DNA from 3 places in the Brassicibacter mesophilus genome. Region 3 is predicted to be linked to each of the others. Evidence: riboswitches for the same ligand, from Rfam matches in the RefSeq annotation. Region 3 holds a riboswitch; each other region holds the start of a gene.
What was found. Region 3 has a riboswitch for glycine ahead of gcvT (glycine cleavage system aminomethyltransferase GcvT). Riboswitches for the same ligand answer to the same signal wherever they lie in the genome.
Positions count from the first base shown of each region.

Region 1: linked by a shared signal. The riboswitch ahead of HNR33_RS02180 (PTS sugar transporter subunit IIC) and the one ahead of gcvT (glycine cleavage system aminomethyltransferase GcvT) in region 3 are both predicted to bind glycine.
Region 2: linked by a shared signal. The riboswitch ahead of HNR33_RS01755 (GrdX family protein) and the one ahead of gcvT (glycine cleavage system aminomethyltransferase GcvT) in region 3 are both predicted to bind glycine.

Region 1 covers NZ_JBNPXI010000001.1:428,787-432,072, reverse strand. Annotated here, with positions in the region: gene HNR33_RS02190 (N-acetylmuramoyl-L-alanine amidase) at 1-545, shown strand, start outside; gene HNR33_RS02185 (hypothetical protein) at 549-911, shown strand; glycine riboswitch at 1,137-1,235, shown strand; gene HNR33_RS02180 (PTS sugar transporter subunit IIC) at 1,318-2,349, shown strand; gene HNR33_RS02175 (PadR family transcriptional regulator) at 2,477-2,785, shown strand; gene HNR33_RS02170 (MFS transporter) at 2,797-3,286, shown strand, end outside.
Region 2 covers NZ_JBNPXI010000001.1:350,543-353,828, forward strand. Annotated here, with positions in the region: gene trxA (thioredoxin TrxA) at 1-66, opposite strand, end outside; gene trxB (thioredoxin-disulfide reductase) at 135-1,079, opposite strand; gene HNR33_RS01755 (GrdX family protein) at 1,202-1,588, opposite strand; glycine riboswitch at 1,735-1,837, opposite strand; gene HNR33_RS01760 (Na/Pi cotransporter family protein) at 2,018-3,286, opposite strand, start outside.
Region 3 covers NZ_JBNPXI010000026.1:6,456-9,741, reverse strand. Annotated here, with positions in the region: gene thrB (homoserine kinase) at 1-513, shown strand, start outside; gene HNR33_RS19465 (ACT domain-containing protein) at 532-969, shown strand; glycine riboswitch at 1,077-1,179, shown strand; glycine riboswitch at 1,183-1,262, shown strand; gene gcvT (glycine cleavage system aminomethyltransferase GcvT) at 1,469-2,575, shown strand; gene gcvH (glycine cleavage system protein GcvH) at 2,608-2,991, shown strand; gene gcvPA (aminomethyl-transferring glycine dehydrogenase subunit GcvPA) at 2,993-3,286, shown strand, end outside.

The DNA.
Region 1 (3,286 bases), on a different contig from region 3:
CTAAGTTCATTGATGCAGCAAGGATATATTACAAGTATGGTATGATTACAGGGATAAGGACAGACGTGTTATATTGTCAAAGTGCAAAAGAAACAAATTTTGGAAGATACACAGGTGTTGTTTCTGAAGATATGAATAACTTCGCCGGTATAAAGATAAAAAAACCAATAGGTAATAGAAAACAAGATCATGAGCGTTTTCCTTCGATAGATGATGGTATAAGAGCTCATTTTAACCACATGAGTGCATATGTAGGCAAGGAACCTATTGGAAAACCACATGATAGGTATTATGTAGTCAAAAAACTTGATTGGGCTGGGTCAGCAAAATATGTTGAAGAATTAGGTGGTAAATGGGCACCAGATTCCAATTATGGGAGAGATATTATAAATAATTACTTGAGTGTTTTACTAGACACTGAGGAAAAAATAATAGATTATAAGGAGTTATATGAAAGATGTGTAACGGAATGTAATAGTTTAAGAGAAACAAATAAATCACTTAAAAATAAATTAGACCAAATTAAGAATATTTTGGAGGGATAATATATGCTGGACTTTATACAATCAAACCTAGTTTTCATTCTTTCAGCTATAATTGTTATTGCAGTATTACTAGTTGTTTATAAAGCAGGAAACAAAAAAACATTAAAAAAAATAATTTTATCATTAGTTGTTCAAGCTGAAAAAGAATTAGGTTCTAAGACAGGAGAAATAAAATATGCTATGGTGGTTGAGCGGGTATATCAATTGATTCCAAGTATTTTAAGAGTTTTGATAACAAAAAAAGAATTAGACAATATGATTGAAGATGCTGTATTGTATTTGAAAGTATATTTAACAGAAGACAGAAACCTACTTGGATATGAAGAAGAGTATAAAAAGGTTATTTACGATAACTCAATATTATAAGATATAAACATTATTTGTTTTTTCAATAAATATTCATGATAATATAGGGAAACTTTATTTGAAATTATATTGATTTTTTTATAATAAGTATTTAAAATGATAGTAGAAATGAATATAGGTGTATGATAACCATTGGAGATATTCACTTGTTGAATGACCGTAGGAGCAAGAAATAGTCTTCATTACTCAAGTTATTTCGAAACTTTCAGGTTTGATACAATGGTTGGACACGACCCTGGAGAGACCTATTAAGGGCATCGAAGGAGTAACTTATTTATGTGAATAGATAAGGAAACTTTCAGATAAAAGGACAGGGGGTAGAGTAGTATAGATTTTCTATGCTATTGTACCCTCTGTCCTTTGTTTTTGCATTAAATTCTAGAAAATGTCAGAAGGAGGTTGTTTAATGATATCAATTGTAAAAGGTATGGGATTATTGTTATTAGCACTTATTTTATTTTCTGGTTTTAGTTTAAAAGCGCCAAAAGGTGACAAGGCTATGTCAGGACTTGCCGGAGCAGCTGTTGCAACATTTTTAGTTGAGGCAATACACAAATATATAAGCGGAGATTTTTTTCATTTTAAATTTTTAGGAGAAGTTGGAACTGCTTCAGGAACAATGGGTGGACCCATAGCTGCTATTCTAGTAATAATTAATATGGGTGTGAACCCTGTATATGCAGTTGTAGCTGGGGCGGCTTTAGTGAATATGGGAATACTTCCTGGGTTTGTAGCAGGATATTTTATTGGACTTGTTGGACCTATCTTAGAAAAAAAACTACCTAAAGGCTTAGACATTGTAGCAGGAGCTTTGCTTATTGCTCCGTTATCTAGATTAGTAGCTATACTAGTAACACCGGTTATAGATACCACATTATTAAGCATAGGTAACATGATATCTGTAGCAGCAGATCAATCTCCTTATATTATGGGATTTTTACTAGGAGGAATAATGAAAATACTATGTACATCTCCACTAAGCTCAATGGCTGTGACAGCAATGCTTGGTTTGCAAGGACTTGCTATGGGGATATCATCTATTGCTAGCTTTGGAGGAGCTTTTACAAATGGTGTAGTTTTTAAAAGATTAAAGCTAGGTGACTCAGGTAATGTTATAGCAGTTATGCTTGAACCATTAACGCAAGCTGATATAGTAACTGCAAATCCGCTTATAATATATTTTTCAGATTTTATTGGTGGTGGATTAGCTGGTATGGTGGCAGCATATTTTGGGATAATAAACAATGCTCCAGGAACTGCATCGCCTATACCAGGTATGCTAGCACCATTTGGATTCAATGCACCTGGAAAAGTAATTATGGCTTTACTTTTTGCTGCTTTAGCAGGACTAATAGGCGGCTTAGTTGGTACTACTATTACTAAAATTGTGAAAGAAAGAAAAGCACTTAAGTTAGATAAAGAACTTATAGTAGAATAGTCAAAAAGCCACTATCAACAAAAAGATAGTGGCTTTATATCAATATAAATAATAATTGACGCAAAAAAGAGTTTGATGATATGATTTTATTAACGAAGTTCGATATCGGAGGGCGAGTCTAAATATTATGAAAGAAAAAGTAATTAGAAAATTGTTTTTAGGGTTTATAAATTTACACATACTTCATCATGCAAAAAATGGTCCTATTTTTGGTCAATGGATGATTGAAGAGCTTAAGGAGCATGGATATGATATAAGTCCCGGAACATTGTATCCCATATTTCATAAACTTGAAAATGAAGGATTAATATTTTCAAAAGAGTCTGTAGTTGAAGGAAAAATAAGAAAATATTATAGGATAACAGAAGATGGTGAGGAAGTTCTGAATATTGGGAAAAATAGGGCAAAAGAACTTATCATTGAGCTAGAAGAATAGGAGGTGAAATTTTGGAGAATGTATATAATGTATATAAGGTTATAAATAAAGATAAGCAAATATGGAAATTTTGTTTTTATGGATTACTAAAAAATCTAGAGTTTTTCGAGCCATATTTGCTAATATATTTGATGTCAATGAAACTAAGCTTATTTCAAATTGGTCTTTTGTTTTCCGTTAGAGAGATAGTAATTTATATTTTTGAAATTCCTTCTGGCATATTTGCAGATAATTATGGCAAAAAGACTGAGCTGCTAATTTGTTTCATATTTTATATAATGTCTTTTATATTTTTCTTTATAGGCACAAACTTTATCCTTCTTGTTATAGCCATAGCTTTTTATGGTTTAGGTGAAGCGTTTAGATCTGGGGCACATAAGGCTATGATATATTTATACTTAGAGCAAAAAGGCTGGTTTAAGCACAAAGCATATGTATATGGGAGAACCCGTTCTTTTTCGCTTATAGGATCATCAATATCTGCATTTTTATCGATTATAT
Region 2 (3,286 bases), on a different contig from region 3:
AACCAATACATAACCTTCTGCCTTTAAAACTTCTTGTTCAAAAGTATCTTTATCAACTGCTAACATCGAAATCCCTCCAGAATATTATTTTTTTATTTTAAACTTAAATTAATTAAAATTAACTTATCTTACTATTATTCATGAAATGCATTTTCAATATATTTTTCAGCTTGAACAGCTGCTATTGCACCATCAGCAGTAGCTGTTACAACTTGTCTCAAAGATTTTACCCTACAGTCTCCTGCTGCAAAAACTCCAGGTATATTTGTCTTCATATTGTCATCAGTTATAACATAACCATTTTCCATATCTATAACACCATTGAATAAATCTGTCACAGGCTTATATCCAACAAAGACAAAGATTCCAAAAGTACCATCGTTCTCATCTGCAACAATCTCAGTTTCTTCACCAGTTTTACGATTTTTTAAGATCATTGATTCAACTACACCATCACCTTTGATTTCTTTAACTTCAGAATCCCAGATGAAGCTCATTTTCTCATTCTTGAAAGCTTTTTCCTGGATTGATTTAGCTGCTCTTAATTCATCTCTTCTATGTACTATAGTAACTTTTCTTGCGAATTTAGTTAAGTACATAGCTTCTTCAACTGCTGAGTCTCCACCACCTATTACATATACTTCGAAGTCTGTAAAGAAGTCAGCATCACAAGTTGCACAGTAAGATACGCCTTTTCCTGTAAGTTCTTTCTCACCTGGACATCCTATTGGTCTTGGTTTTGCACCAGTAGCTATGATAACACTTTTTGCTTTATATTCGCCTTTTGCGCCTTTTAAAACTTTAACTTTGTCATTTAATTGTATTTCTTTTATTTCATCAAGAACTCTTTCTGCACCAAATTCTTCAGCTTGTTCAACCATTCTAGCTATTAATGATGGTCCAGTTGCATGCTCTACTGAACCTGGATAATTTGCAACTTCTTCTGTAGTAACAATCTGTCCGCCTGCTTTTTCTTTTTCAAGAATTAACGTTTTCATTTTTGCCCTTGCTGCATATAAACCTGCTGCTAAACCTGCTGGGCCTGAACCAATTATTACAACGTCATAGATATTTTCCATTTTCACCACTCCTTAGCATTTTTTAGTTGTATTATACCCATATAATCGAGTATTTAACAAGTATATGTTATTTTTAAAAATATATATCAATCTAAATTTAACCAGTAGATAGTGTTTTTATACTATATGTCTCTACTTAAAGTGTTTTGAATTAGTGAATAATCAACAGCTTGAAAATCATCTAAAGCTTTTTGATTCCAGTTTGGAGTTTTCATATCTTTAATGAATTTATTAGCTGTCTGTATACTGCTTTCAATTATCATAACTGAATCAACATCTAAACTACCTTTATCTTTTGATACGATTATTGTCTTATATGGAGTTTCATTAGGTTTTAAACTGCTTGATAGAGGATGTGATAATAATTTATGTCCAACATGTATCCTATCTCTTACAATTTCAAGAATTTTCAAGTAACCCACTTCATGAAATTCCACTTGATATTCAGCTGAGTAATTTTTAAAGACTAAAGGATTATTTGTAATCAAAATCTTAGACAAATACTTCACTCCTTATTTTAATGAAAACGTATTTTTAAACACAAAAAAACAGAATAGAGATGACATTATTATGTGCCTCTCTACTCTGTTCTAAACCTGAGAGATTCTTCTTTTTCAAGAGTTGCTCCTTCGGTGCTTTTGGCTTTCCAGAGTACTGTCAAAACACGGTCCTTTTGCCTGAGAGTTTCACTATATGTGGCAAGCATATAATTTACTCCTTCGGCGCCAAATTAAATTGGTCTCTTCCGCATCTTTCACCCAGCTATATTCATATTATGTTTTGTTAAATAAAAATCAAAGTTGTTTCTTACCCATATTATAATATATTATTTTTCTATATACAATAGCTAATTTATTTTTTTTATCTATATTTCGATAATTTTTTTATTAGCATTTGTTAATTATACATATTGACATGAATAAACTCATTTTTTTGTACTATTCTATAGCGTCTAAAATATATAATGCAATATTAGATGAATGGTCTGCAACTCTCTCTAAGTTGCTTATGACATCTAAAAATACAATACCTGAACTTGGTTGACAAGTCTGTGAATTTAGCCTTTCAATGTGATGTGCTCTGTATTGTTTTTCCATTATGTCTATTTCGTCTTCAGAACCAATAACTTTTCTTGCTATATTTGGATCAGCCGTTTTAAAAGCAAGCAAAGCATTCTTGTATATGTTTTCTACTTTATCAAACATGATTTTTAACTCATCTAATGCTGTATCAGTAAACCAAAGCTTGTTATCGATCCTATATTGAGCGAGTTCAGCAATATTGTCAGCGTGGTCACCGACACGCTCAATATCATTAATAGCATGAAACAATGTTGTAACAGTTGCATGCTGTTCATTAGTAAGAGGTGCATTTGAGAGCTGTATCAAATATTGAGTAATTTCTTTTTCTATCTCATTAATTCTTTTCTCTTCTTCGAAAACTTTCTTAGTTAGTTTCTCATCTTTAAAATAAAAGGAATCTATTGAATTTTTAAAGTTGTTTTGTACCATTTTTCCCATTCGTAATACTTCTTTTGATGCTTGACCTACTGCGATAGATGGTGTTTCAATGATTCTTGTATCAAGATACTTAAGTCCTTGCACGTCTTCATCGTCATCACCTTTTATAAGCTTATTAGCTGCAATAACAAGAAAACCTGCAAATGGGAACTGAATAAAAACATTTGTTAAATTAAAGAAGGTATGAGCGTTTGCAATTTGTCTTTGTATGTCATTTGGAGAAAGATACCTTACTAATTCTTGTATTGGATATTTTAGAACTACCATAAAAAGTATTGTACCAACTAGATTGAATAAGAAATGCATAAGTGCTGCTTTTTTGGCTGTCTTGCTAGCTCCAATACTTGACAATAATGCAGTTGTTGTTGTTCCTATATTGTCACCAAACAGAATCGGAAAAGCCATATCAATAGTTATAAATCCTTGACTTGCCAATGCTAGTAACAATCCTATGGAAGCACTACTACTTTGAACTATAGTTGTCAAACCAAATCCTACTAAAATTCCTAAAAATGGATTGTTAAGACTCTTAAGTATGTCTGAAAATGTCTGGGATTTACTAAGAGGTTTTAAATGATTTGACATAAAATCCATACCAATAAATAATATACCAAATCCTATCATTATTTCTGCTATTTCCTTATATTTCTTTTTAGATGAAAATAACCAAATAGCTACTCCAATAGC
Region 3 (3,286 bases):
CATCCTGACAATATAGCTCCTGCACTTTTTGGTGGAATGGTTGCGTCAATAGTGGATAATGATAATGTTTATTGCAGCAAGATACCAGTAACAGATGGAATAAAGTTCTATGCTCTAATTCCTAATTTTGAACTATCTACTAAGAAGTCAAGATCAGTTCTTCCAAAAGTTATACCTTTTGATGATGGAGTTTTTAATGTTGGAAGAACTGCTTTGATGATAGCTGCACTTGTAAATGGTGAATTTGACTTGCTGAAGGTAGCAAGTAAAGATAAGCTTCACCAAAAATATAGAGGTATTCTCATAGATGAATATGATACAATAATAGAAAAATGTGAACATTTAGGGTTTTATGGTACATTTTTAAGTGGAGCAGGTCCTACCATTATTGCTGTAGATAAAGAAAAAAATAAAAGCATGTACAATGACCTTCTTATTTTTTTATCAGAACTTGAAAATAAATGGGAGATTAAAGAAATGAGTATCGATTATCATGGCATTGTCATTAACTAGTATAGGAAGGAGAATATCATGGATGGTAAGTACTTAGTTATAGATAAGGAAATATTACCTGATGTTTTTGAAAAAGTAGTAGAAGCTAAGGAGCTTTTGAGAACTGGGAAGGTTAAAGGGATAACAGAAGCCGTAAAAAGTGTTGGAATAAGCAGAAGTGCATTTTATAAATATAAAGATTATGTTTTTACCCTTTCTGAAGGAACAAGAGGTAAAAAAATCACTTTATCATTTTTGCTGAGTCATCAAACTGGAGTATTATCAAAAATATTACAGATGATATCAAGTAATCATGGTAACATACTTACTATCAATCAAGACAATCCAGTTAATAATGTAGCAAATGTTAGCATTACCTTTGATATTTCGAAGCTGCAAAGAGAGCTAGAAGAAGTAATAAAAGATATAGAGCAAGTAAAAGGAGTAGAAAAATTAGAGTTAGTATCTATGGAATAAAATAAAATCTAAGTTAATAAAATATCAATTGTTGAAAAATTTTAAAATATGATTTATTATTTAATTAAAGGATAAATAATAAATACCAAAACATAATATTGTCCCAGATGAAAATAGCGTGAGATATCTTTTAACAGATAGCCGAAGAAGCAATGTAAAAAGAGCCAGCTTTTTATAGAAACTTTCAGGCAAAAGTATCGCTATTAGATGGAACTCTGAAGAGCCCGGTTAATCGGCGCCGAAGGAGAAATACATTTGATAAATGTAGAAGCTCTCAGGTTAAGTAAACAGAGGAATGTAATGGCACTTGGCTTTGCAATGCTGTTATGTTCTTTTTTTATTACCTAAAATTAGAAAATTGATAATAGTACTATGATACTTATTAAAGTATATTTTCAATGATAGTGTAGAAAATAACTATTAAGAAAAACGTTTTACTAGATGGAATCATATAATTAATATATACAAATAAAACGATATATTGAAAGGAGGAATTATTTTGACTGAACTAAGAAAAACATCACTTTTTAATGTTCATCAAAAATATGGCGGAAAAGTTGTAGACTATTCGGGATGGGCTCTTCCAGTACAGTTTGAAGGAATAACACCCGAACACGAGGCAGTAAGAACTAGTGCAGGATTATTCGACGTTTCACACATGGGAGAAGTAGAGGTAAAAGGAAGTCAGGCTTTAGAATTTGTACAAAATTTAGTGACAAATGATGTATCAGTTCTTAATGACAACCAAGTTCTTTATAATCTAATGTGCTACCCAGACGGAGGGATTGTAGATGATTTATTAGTTTATAAGTTCTCAAACGATCATTTCTTTCTTGTAATCAATGCAAGCAATGTAGAAAAGGATTACAACTGGATGGTAGAAAATGCAGTTGGGTATGATGTTCAGCTAAAAAATCTTTCAGACGAAATATCAGAAATAGCTATACAGGGACCAAAGGCAGAGGTTATTCTTCAAAAGCTAACTGATACAGACTTATCACAAGTAGGTTTTTTCTACTGTAAGAGAGACGTGAGCATAGCTGGAGCAAACTGTTTAATATCTAGAACAGGATATACAGGTGAAGATGGATTTGAAATATATCTTGATCATAATAATTCTGAAATGGTTTGGGAAAAACTAATGGATGCAGGAAGTGAAGAAGGAATTAAACCAGCTGGTCTTGGTGCAAGAGATACATTAAGATTTGAAGCCACATTGCCTCTTTATGGTAATGAAATCGGCAGAGATATAACTCCATTAGAAGCTGGACTAGGATTTTTTGTAAAACTTAACAAACAAAACTTCATTGGTAAAGATGCATTAGTGAAACAAAAAGAAGAAGGATTAAAAAGAAAAGTAGTAGGATTTGAAATGATTGATAGAGGTATTCCAAGACATGGATATGAAGTACATGCAGATGGCAAAAAAATAGGTTTCGTTACAACAGGATACTCTGCCCCTACTGTTAAGAAAAACATAGGATTAGCCATGGTTGATATTGAGTACTCAAAGCTTGATACAGAAATTGAGATAATGATTAGAAATAAAGCTACAAAAGCTAAAGTTATAAGTAAGAAATTCTATCAAAAACAATACAAAAAATAATTTATAAAAATTAAATTTGAGGAGGAATAAAAATGAAAGTATTGGAAGGTCTTCTATATTCAAATGATCATGAGTGGATTAAGGTTGAGGGAAATGAAGCTTATATAGGAATTACAGATCATGCACAGCATCAATTAGGAGAAATAGTTTATGTAGAGCTACCACAAGTTGATGATGAATTAAATGCAGGAGATGTTTTTGGAGTTATTGAATCTGTTAAGGCAGCATCTGATTCATATTTACCTATTTCAGGTAAAGTTGTTGGAGTAAATGAAGCATTAGATGATTCGCCACAGCTTATTAACGAAGATCCTTATGCAAACTGGGTTGTAAAAATTGAAATAGCTGACAAATCAGAACTTGAAAACTTAATGGATGCTAAAGCATACGAAGAATTCTGTAGTAAGGAGGATTAACATGCATAGGTATATTCCTAATACTGAGGGGGACAAAAAGCTAATGCTAGACAGCATTGGCGTGAAATCAATTGATGATTTGTTTGAAGATGTACCAAAAGAGCTTAAGTTTAATAGAAAACTTGATATAAGCGAAGCTTTATCAGAGTCTGAAATAATAAAACACATGGCAAGTCTAACTGATAAAAATATGAGTACAGATGAACTTACATGTTTCTTAGGTGCAGGTGCATATGATCACTATATACCGTCAATAGTAAAACATCTAGCTATGAGATCAGAGTTTTATACATCA